2 regions of the Shewanella sp. MMG014 genome follow, and region 1 is predicted to be linked to the other one. Evidence: predicted binding sites of a transcription regulator. Region 1 holds the regulator's gene; the other holds the start of a gene.
What was found. The regulator ArgR, encoded in region 1, controls arginine synthesis, uptake and breakdown. The targets are predictions, from matches to a motif close to ANTGAATANNTATTCANT.
Positions count from the first base shown of each region.

Region 1 (4,876 bases):
TTACGATAGCGCTTGTCCATTATGTTCTAACGAAATGGCGCAACTAAAGAAGCACGATCGATTACACAAAATTGAATTGGCTGATTTAAACCAAGACAATTTCGAAGAAAAATACCCCCATATTGATTTATCTGTGGCCAATAACATCCTGCATGCAGAAACAAATGACGGCACAATTCTAACGGGGTTAGATGTGACAGCTAAAGCTTGGGCATTAACAGGTAAGCATAAGTGGATTCAATTATTACGCTTACCTTGTGTTAAACCTTTTGCTGATATCGCTTATCGTGGATTTGCGAAAAATCGCTACCAAATTTCTTATCTACTCACCGGACAGCAACGTTGTGAAGACGGTAGCTGTAAGTTGAAGTAGCCTATGGATATCTGTCGTGTTCAAGCCGTTAACACTGCCATTGTTATTGGCGCATCTTCAGGTATTGCAAAAGCGATTGTCACCGAGCTCGCAGATAATGCTGAGATTGAGCAAATCATTACCATCAGTCAAAAAGAATTGGTTTTTAATGTTAGCAATAACATTCATCACCACATCTGCTGCGATTACACCATGAATGGCTTTGGTAATAACGCCAGTAATGACGCTAACGAAAACATAGCAAGGGTGTGCCTTGCTCTATCATCAATTAAAGGGCATATCAGCAAGGTGTTTATTTGTAATGGCAGATTGCATTCATTAAACAATCAAATGTCAGTCCATACACATAATCCACAGGCCTCAAAGAGTCCAGAAAATCAACAAATTGAGCCATCAACTGTTTTATCGCCAGAAAAGCGCCTTGAAGATATTACCCCAGCTTCTATGCTGTCAGTCTTTCAATCCAACACATTAGTGCCAATGATGTGGCTTCAACATCTCGTTAAACTCGTAAACGGCAAGCAAGCATGCATCATCAGTGTGTTGAGTGCCAGAGTTGGCAGTATCAGTGAAAATCAGTTAGGAGGCTGGTATAGCTACAGAGCATCAAAAGCGGCATTGAATATGTTAATAAAAACCAGTGCGATTGAATATGCACGCCGAGCTAAAAATACAAAATTGATCGCGTTTCACCCCGGTACAACCGATACCGAGTTATCTAAACCTTTTCAGGCCAACGTTCCCGAAGGGAAATTGTTCACCGCAGGCTTCGCCGCCCAGCAATTACTCACGATTCACCAAGGTATTGAATTTAACAACCAAGCAGAGTTTCTTGATTGGCAAGGTCAAACAGTGCAATGGTAACTGCAGATTACAGACACAAAAAAGCGAAGCCTAGGCTTCGCTTTTTGTCGTAAACGATGAGCTTACTTAACGAATTCAACACCTAGGTCGATATCGCCTTTTAACGTATCAAGCATTGCATCACGTGCGTTTGCTTCAAATGCGCTTACTTCACCGTATGGAAGTACTTTTTCTACGCCGTTTTTACATAATACAACAGGTTGTGCGAAGAATTCAGCGTGCTCGCTGCCGCCATCTACGTATGCACATTCAACCACGTTTGCTTCACCTTGTAGGCCGCGAACTAATGATAGACCGAAACGACATGCCGCTTGACCCATTGAAAGTGTCGCACTACCGCCACCGGCTTTAGCTTCAACAACTTCTGTACCCGCATTTTGGATGCGAGTTGTTAGTGAAGCAACTTCTTCATCAGTAAAGCTTACGCCTTCAACTTGTGAAAGAAGTGGAAGAATAGTCACACCACTGTGGCCGCCGATAACGTTAATGTTAACATCAGCAACGTTTAGACCTTTAAGCTCAGCGATGAAAGTTTCAGAACGAATAACATCAAGTGTCGTCACACCGAATAAACGATTCTTATCGTAAACACCCGCTTTTTTAAGTACTTCAGCTGCAATAGCAACTGTTGTATTTACTGGGTTAGTGATCACACCAATTAATGCTTTAGGGCAAGTCGCAGCGACTTTTTCAATAAGGTTACGTACGATACCCGCATTGATGTTAAACAGATCTGAACGATCCATTCCAGGCTTACGTGCAACACCAGCAGAAATAAGAACAACATCAGCGTCAACTAGCGCAGGCGTTGGATCTTCACCAGCAAAACCAGCCACTTCAACATCTGTTGGGATGTGGCTTAAATCGACAGCAACACCAGGTGTTACAGGAGCAATGTCATACAGAGACAACTTTGAGCCTGCAGGAAGTTGAGTTTTTAATAGTAAAGCTAGGGCCTGGCCGATACCGCCAGCAGCACCAAGTACAGCTACTTTCATAATTATCTCCAATAACGTTCTTATGTTTGACTTCTAAGTTTATGATTCTCAGTCTGTGACATAGATCATATTTCTCGTGGCGTCACATTACTGCATCAGCGAGACAATTTCAATTATCCCTTAGTGGAGTAAAGCAATTAACTTATTCTATGATATATATATCAATAATCCCTGATTTAGCACTTACACTGTAAAGTGAATTTTTATTCACCGATTTAGCTTATTTCTTGACTTGTGACGTTTATATATTCAAAATGAACCCGTTTTGTGAATATATTGTATTCAATTTAAAAATTACTATAAGACGAAAAAAAATATGCCAGCGACCAAAAATCAGGATGAACTCGTTAAAACGTTTAAGTCGATATTAAAGGAAGAACGCTTTGGTAGCCAAAGTGAGATCGTCAACGCACTACAAGCAGAAGGTTTTGGCAACATAAACCAATCTAAAGTATCGCGCATGCTCAGTAAGTTTGGCGCGGTGCGAACTCGAAATGCTAAGCAAGAAATGGTGTACTGTTTGCCCGCTGAATTAGGTGTACCGACAGCAGGTAGCCCAGTTAAAAACTTAGTATTAGATGTTGATCATAACCAAGCTATGATTGTAGTGCGTACCAGTCCAGGTGCAGCACAACTCATCGCGCGATTACTTGATTCAATAGGTAAGCCTGAAGGCATTTTAGGTACCATTGCTGGTGACGACACGATCTTCATTTGTCCATCAAGCATTAAAACCATCGATGATACGTTAGAAACAGTTAAATCACTGTTTAACTACAGCGAGTAAAACAAGCGTCATGTTGAGTCTGTAGTACGGACGAAAACCCAATAAAAAAGCAATGCCTTGGCATTGCTTTTTTTGGTTTTAATCTACCCAAGCTTACAAGAACGCGTATTTTGCAAAATTAGTCATTAGCAAACTGCGCTAAAAAATCTAATGATGGCGCAAAAAATGATGACCCTGTCAGCGCTTTAGTAAACTGCATGAGGTGGTCGTGATTACCATGACCGTCACCATAAATCATGCTGCGTAGCATTTCTTCAAAATGAGTTGGATTATGGCAGGTCGAGATAAACATCAACCCTTGCTCTCTTAACGAGCCAAAAGGCATGCTCTGACGTAAAATCTCCATCGACTTACCATCTGCATCTTTTAAATTAACTCGCTTGATATGGCTGGTTAATGGCTTATCTTCAGAAGCGTATTCAATATCATCTTGCTTAGTACGGCCAATGATATCTTCTTGTTTCTTCTGCGGTAGGCGATTCCATTTACTCAAGTTATGGGCATATTTTTGCACATGAACATAACTACCGCCTTTAAATGAGATATCCTCATCAGCCACTAAAGCAACTTCTTGACGGCTACGCCCTTTCGGGTTTTCTGTGCCATCGACAAAGCCAGTTAAGTCACGGCTGTCCATAAATCTAAAGCCACGTTCTTCTTCAATTAACTCAACCAAACCTTCAAACATTTGGCTAATTTCATTGGCAACTAAATGCAAAATGTCATAACGATCGCAGCGGATATGCATGAATAAGTCGTATTCGATTGCTGGTGCATCTCGATTACCTTCATTCATCGCAGGAAAAGGGCGTAATTGAGCAGGTCTTTGTCCGTCAAAAATGGTATCCCAATAATTCGCACCAATAGCAACAAAGCCATTAAATGCACTATCTGCATATTGATCAGATAATTCATAAATATATTGGGCTACATTGGCTAAACATGGACGAAGCTGATCTTCGACACCATCATTTGCATTAAACATCAAATAGACGCTATGCAGATTTCCTTCAGCACAAATCCCTAACTGTTCGCGAGGCATATTCTGTGTTTCCATGTTGGAATCAATCACCTTTAACAATAATAAGATATAAAGAGTTTAAGGCAATTGAGCAATTTATTCCTTACTGCTCTATGCAATATTTAATCAATTTAGACTTAGGTCACTAAAAAATCACTAGCGGATGCGCTGATATGGACAAATTAACTTTCTGGCCTAATGTCAGTTCGGTTAACTGACTTCTCACTTCGAGCGTCTGTTGACCTACTTTAACCCAATAATGACAAATTGTACCCAGAAAACGTCGCTCGACAATTTCACCTTGCCCCTGTGCTGCAGGTTGAATCTCGATTTGCTGCGGCCTGAGAAGTAATTGCCCCTGAGTATTAACCACGTTTTTTATCAGGCTAGTGCTTTCTATTAAGCCTAATATGGAGGCGACTTGCGTGGCGCTTTTAATGGTGACAGTAATGTAGTTACCTTCACCAAGAAACTCTGCAACGTAACGATCGTTTGGCTCACCGTACAAGTCTTCTGCAATACCATGCTGAACAATTCCGCCTTCTTTAAACAAAGCCAGTTTATCTGCAAATACAAACGCTTCATCTTTACTGTGGGTTACAAAAACTGCACTGACATTACGCTGCTTTAAGATCTGTCTGATTTCCAGCATCATCTCACTACGCACTTGAGAATCGATATTAGAAAAAGGCTCATCGAGAAGTAAAATCTCGGGTTGATACGCTAAGGCTCTGGCAATCGAAACACGTTGTTGCTGGCCACCTGATAACTCATGAGGATAACGTTTCCCTAAGCCTTCAAGCTTAACTAAAGCGAGCATATCCTCAAGGCGG
Region 1 covers NZ_JAGJDZ010000006.1:135,657-140,532, forward strand. The annotation lists gene J8L86_RS11540 (DUF393 domain-containing protein) at 1-373, shown strand, start outside; gene J8L86_RS11545 (SDR family NAD(P)-dependent oxidoreductase) at 377-1,237, shown strand; gene mdh (malate dehydrogenase) at 1,300-2,235, opposite strand; gene argR (transcriptional regulator ArgR) at 2,552-3,022, shown strand; gene J8L86_RS11560 (Dyp-type peroxidase) at 3,141-4,079, opposite strand; gene J8L86_RS11565 (ABC transporter ATP-binding protein) at 4,189-4,876, opposite strand, start outside.

Region 2 (4,876 bases), on a different contig from region 1:
GCTTCTTTTGGCTTTTATGGTTTACTGCGTAAAAAGGTCAATATCGACGCTAAAACAGGCTTATTAGTTGAAACCGCTATTTTGCTCCCTATCGCACTCGGCTATTTAGCGCTCACGTTAGACACAGCCAGCGCGAATATGCTGACTAATGATATGACAATGAACCTCACACTGATTGCAGCAGGTATTGTCACTACAGTGCCATTATTGTGCTTTGCTGGTGCAGCCATGCGCATTCCGCTATCGATGTTGGGATTCTTTCAGTATATCGGTCCCAGTATCATGTTTATTTTGGCAATATTTTTATACAAGGAACCATTCGATATTGAAAAGGGCATCACCTTTGGGTTTATTTGGAGTGCTTTAGTGGTCTTTACTACCGATATGGCACTACAACGACGCCGTCGTTTAAAGCAAAGCTAACAGCCAATTGACTTAATCCTGCCAAGCAGTCATTTTTGTCATTGCTGCTTGCGGGTTTTCTAACGATAACAACAACGAATACCCCTTTTCAGTGGGTAACAACAAGACATTCTCGTTTGTAGTCACTGATACTAACGCCTTATCGCCGTTTTGCAGCGTAAACCATCCTAATGAGTAACCTGACAAGCCAAGACCATTCGTTCGTCTTGTAGGCATATATTGCGGCGCCTCAATAAGATTAATCACTCTGGCTTGCTGCCAAACTAATTCATCTTGCTGAAATACTTGTCCGTAGAGTGGAATAGTCAGTGTCACCTGATGACTTTTCTCGACCGATAACCCCGCATGTTGCGTTTGATACAAGGTAATAGAAAACAAACCAAACACCGCAATAATTATCCCTAAGCTTGCGTAAACGGCCATGCTTGGCATCTTTTTCAGTTTTAAAAGTAACGTGAGCAGCAATAAGCCCATCATAACGCCGATGAAATTAGCTAAACCATTCGCTGTTAGCCCTGCCAGTTCTATATTCATTGATTTTCTATACCTAAAATTCGTTTTTATTAAGCGCCCGACTTAATAGAGCATGTGATTGGAATAATGCAATATTTTGCGAGCATAACAAAAATGCCACCCCATGGCTTAACATGTTGTGGCATTTCAGTAAGTATCAAACAATCACGTATTCAACATTAATGTTCAAATCTAGTGTTATAAATATACCTTATAAATCTAGAGCCAATATTTTTGATTTACGTTGAAAATTATATAGCTGCTTTTTGACATTCGGCAGCGCATCAACCTCAACAATATTAAAGCCATGCTCTAAAAACCAATGAATACTGCGAGTCGTTAAGGCAAATAGCCGTGAATAGCCTCTGACTCTGGCTTGACCAATAATGTTATTCAATAGCACGCTACCTCTGTCGGCATCACGGTAATCGGGATGCACGACTAAACAAGCAAACTCACCGGCATTATCTTCTTCAAATGGATACAGTGCTGCACAACCAATCACCAGACTGTCACGCTCAATCAGCATAAACTGTTCGATTTCCATTTCCAGTTGCTCACGAGAGCGTCTAACCAGTATCCCTTGCTCTTCTAGTGGTCTAATTAAATCTAAGATACCACCGATATCGCCAATGTTTGCCCGACGTAATCGTTCGGCACTTTCGGTCACAATCTGGGTACCAATACCTTCACGAGAGAATAACTCTTGCAACAAGGTGCCATCTTCAAGGTAACTCACTAAATGACAACGTGGCACGCCATTACGACACGCATCAATACTGGCTTTTAAGAAGGCCATAGTACCAACACAGGCTTCGCCAGCTTGATTCATGTCATCCCAAATAGCTTGTGCACCATTTGGCATCAGCTCGGCAATCACCTCGCCTGACTCATCTAAAATCCCGTGAGTATTACTAAAGCCAATGATCTTATCTGCCTTTAACTTTATCGCCACTTGGGTGGCAACCTCTTCAGCCGTTAAATTAAAACACTCACCAGTCACTGACACCGCCATAGGGCCCATGAGCACAATACAATTATTGTTTAATTGACGCTCTAACCCTTGGGTATCAATACGGCGCACTTTACCGGTCAGACAAAAATCAACGCCATCATCAATACCTAATGGCTGTGCAATAACAAAATTGCCGCTCACTAAGTTGATTTGCGCATTTTGCATCGGTGTATTACCCAAGCTCATCGATAAGCGCGCGGTAATATCAAATTGCACAGCACCGGCAACTTGCTTAATTACTTTAAGCGAGTCTTCGTCGGTTATACGCACACCATTGTGATACGTAGGCTCGATGTTCGCATCATGCAATGCCGCGTCAATTTGAGGGCGGGCACCATAAACTAGCACGACTTTAATCCCTAAAGAGTGCAACAAGGCGACATCATTGAGAATGCCTCTAAATTGATTATGTAACAGTGCTTCGCCACCAAGCATCACAACGAAGGTTTTGCCACGATGCACATTGACATATGGCGCTGAGTGACGGAATCCATCAACAAGTTCTGTGGTTCTTAAAGGCACATTAACCCCTAACAAATAAACTTAACGGTATTCAGTGTCTATTCCAAATAGAACACCAATATAATTAATCAATATTATTGCATTTAAATTCACTTTGAAAGACTTTTATTGGGATATTTAGCGCTTTTTAGTATTTAACTATTCAAAAAAAGTCTCAAAAGCGGTATCACGTTAGTATTCGATAAAATATCAGCTAGCCAATCACTTAATTAAAGCGACCCTTTTGCCATGGTTTGTTAAATAGTTGGCCAATATACAGGTAAGCACTCAGTCATACGCAGCCTAATCAGCCAAGATGACAAGTTTAATACTCACACTAAATAATCAGCACAAAGCACTGTAAAGATATATTGCTACTTAAAAATGGATAAGAGAGTTGGAATGACATAGGTGGGGCTGAAAAAAGGCCAAAAAAAAGCCCCTAAAAAGGGGCTTTTAAAAGGAGGAAAAATCAATTACTTGATTTTAGCTTCTTTGTAGATAACGTGCTGACGAATAACTGGATCAAATTTTTTGATTTCCATTTTTTCAGGCATGTTACGCTTATTTTTTTCAGTAGTGTAGAAGTGACCAGTTTTAGCACTAGATACTAATTTGATCTTCTCACGATTACCTTTAGATTTAGCCATTTTCTATTATACCTTCTCGCCGCGGGCACGAAGTTCTTTAACTACAACTTCAATACCTTTTTTATCGATGATACGGATACCTTTAGTAGATACACGTAGTTGCACGAAGCGTTTTTCTTCTTCTAACCAAAAACGGTGGTTTTGTAGGTTAGGTAAAAAACGACGACGAGTCGAATTTTTAGCGTGCGAACGGTTGTTACCAACCATCGGCTTCTTGCCAGTTACTTGGCATACTCTTGACATGTCAATCTTCTCCAAAAACAATTTTAAAACGCTCGAGCATTTATGTGCCTCGTGTGGCCGTCGCCCGAGGCACAAAGAGGGCGCATTTTATACACGATAACAAAACTAAGATCAAGTGTTGTTTAAAATATCCACCCACGTTCAGCAAAGGATATTATCTGCTGATCACCTACAACCATATGATCTAATAGAGAAACATCGATAGTAGAGAGGGCTTTTTTTAATCTGTCAGTAATTTGCCGATCTGCCTGACTTGGCTCTGCAATGCCAGACGGGTGATTATGACACACTATGACTGCCGCAGCCTTTTTCTCCAGCACCAACGCCACCACTTCACGTGGATATACTGATGCCGAATTAATCGTTCCGCGGAATAATTCTACAAACTGAATCACTCTATGTTGGCTATCCAACAATAATAATGCGAACACTTCATAGGATCGGTCTGCTAATTGTCTCATTAAATAGTCCCGAGTTAAATCAGGATTTATTAAAATTTGTCCTCGATGCATATTTTCTTGAAAAATTCGCTTCGAAATCTCCGATGCAGCCTGCATTTGAGCAAATTTTACCGGCCCAACACCCGCTAATTGACACACTTGAGACTGTGATGCTGAAAATAAAGCCCGTAATCCGCCAAATTCTGTGATCATTCCTCGAGCCAAATCCACTGCATTATGGCCTGCTAACCCATTTCGCAATAATACAGCCAATAATTCTGCATCTGATAAGTGCCCTGCCCCATGATGAAGTAACTTATCTCGTGGGCCTTCTCCTTCTGGCCAATCTTTTATTGCCATAAACACTCCCTTGTTTATTGCTTAAATCAAATTCAGTCAATATTTCTGTTAGCTAACGCATCACTGCCAACATAACCATAGAGTATGGACGAAAATTTTAATTTCGGATCGTCACCATTTAGGTTGATTGTGATATTGTAGCGCCAATGAACTGGATAGCAGGATTGAGTAAACATGCTGACAAATAAAAAAGTCCTTTTGGGTATCGGTGGTGGCATAGCCGCGTATAAAAGTGCTGACTTAATTCGTCGCCTCAAAGAACGTGGCGCAGATGTTCGTGTGGTCATGAGCCAAAGCGCCATGGAATTTATCACCCCGTTAACCATTCAAGCTTTATCAGGTCACCCTGTTGCTTCTGACTTACTGGATCCCGCAGCTGAAGCTGCAATGGGGCATATTGAATTAGCTCGTTGGGCTGATGTAGTCATCGTAGCGCCAGCAACAGCAAACCTGATTGCCCGCATTAATGCTGGCATGGCAGATGAATTGCTAACGACCACTTGTTTAGCCACAGAAGCGCCAGTGATAGTGTGTCCAGCCATGAACCAGCAAATGTATCGTAATCAAGCCACTCAAGAAAACCTTGCCAATATTGCTCGCAAAGGCATCACAGTATGGGGGCCAGCGAGTGGCGACCAAGCCTGTGGCGAAGTGGGTCCTGGTCGGATGATGGAGCCGTTAGCCATTGCTGAGCAGCTCATCAATTTCTTTGGCCCTAAACCATTAGCTGG
Region 2 covers NZ_JAGJDZ010000005.1:34,759-39,634, forward strand. The annotation lists gene rarD (EamA family transporter RarD) at 1-423, shown strand, start outside; gene J8L86_RS09370 (PH domain-containing protein) at 436-957, opposite strand; gene argA (amino-acid N-acetyltransferase) at 1,148-2,473, opposite strand; gene rpmG (50S ribosomal protein L33) at 2,929-3,102, opposite strand; gene rpmB (50S ribosomal protein L28) at 3,109-3,345, opposite strand; gene radC (DNA repair protein RadC) at 3,468-4,145, opposite strand; gene coaBC (bifunctional phosphopantothenoylcysteine decarboxylase/phosphopantothenate--cysteine ligase CoaBC) at 4,320-4,876, shown strand, end outside.
Region 2: the regulator ArgR is predicted to act here: its motif matches at 2,550-2,567, upstream of argA (amino-acid N-acetyltransferase).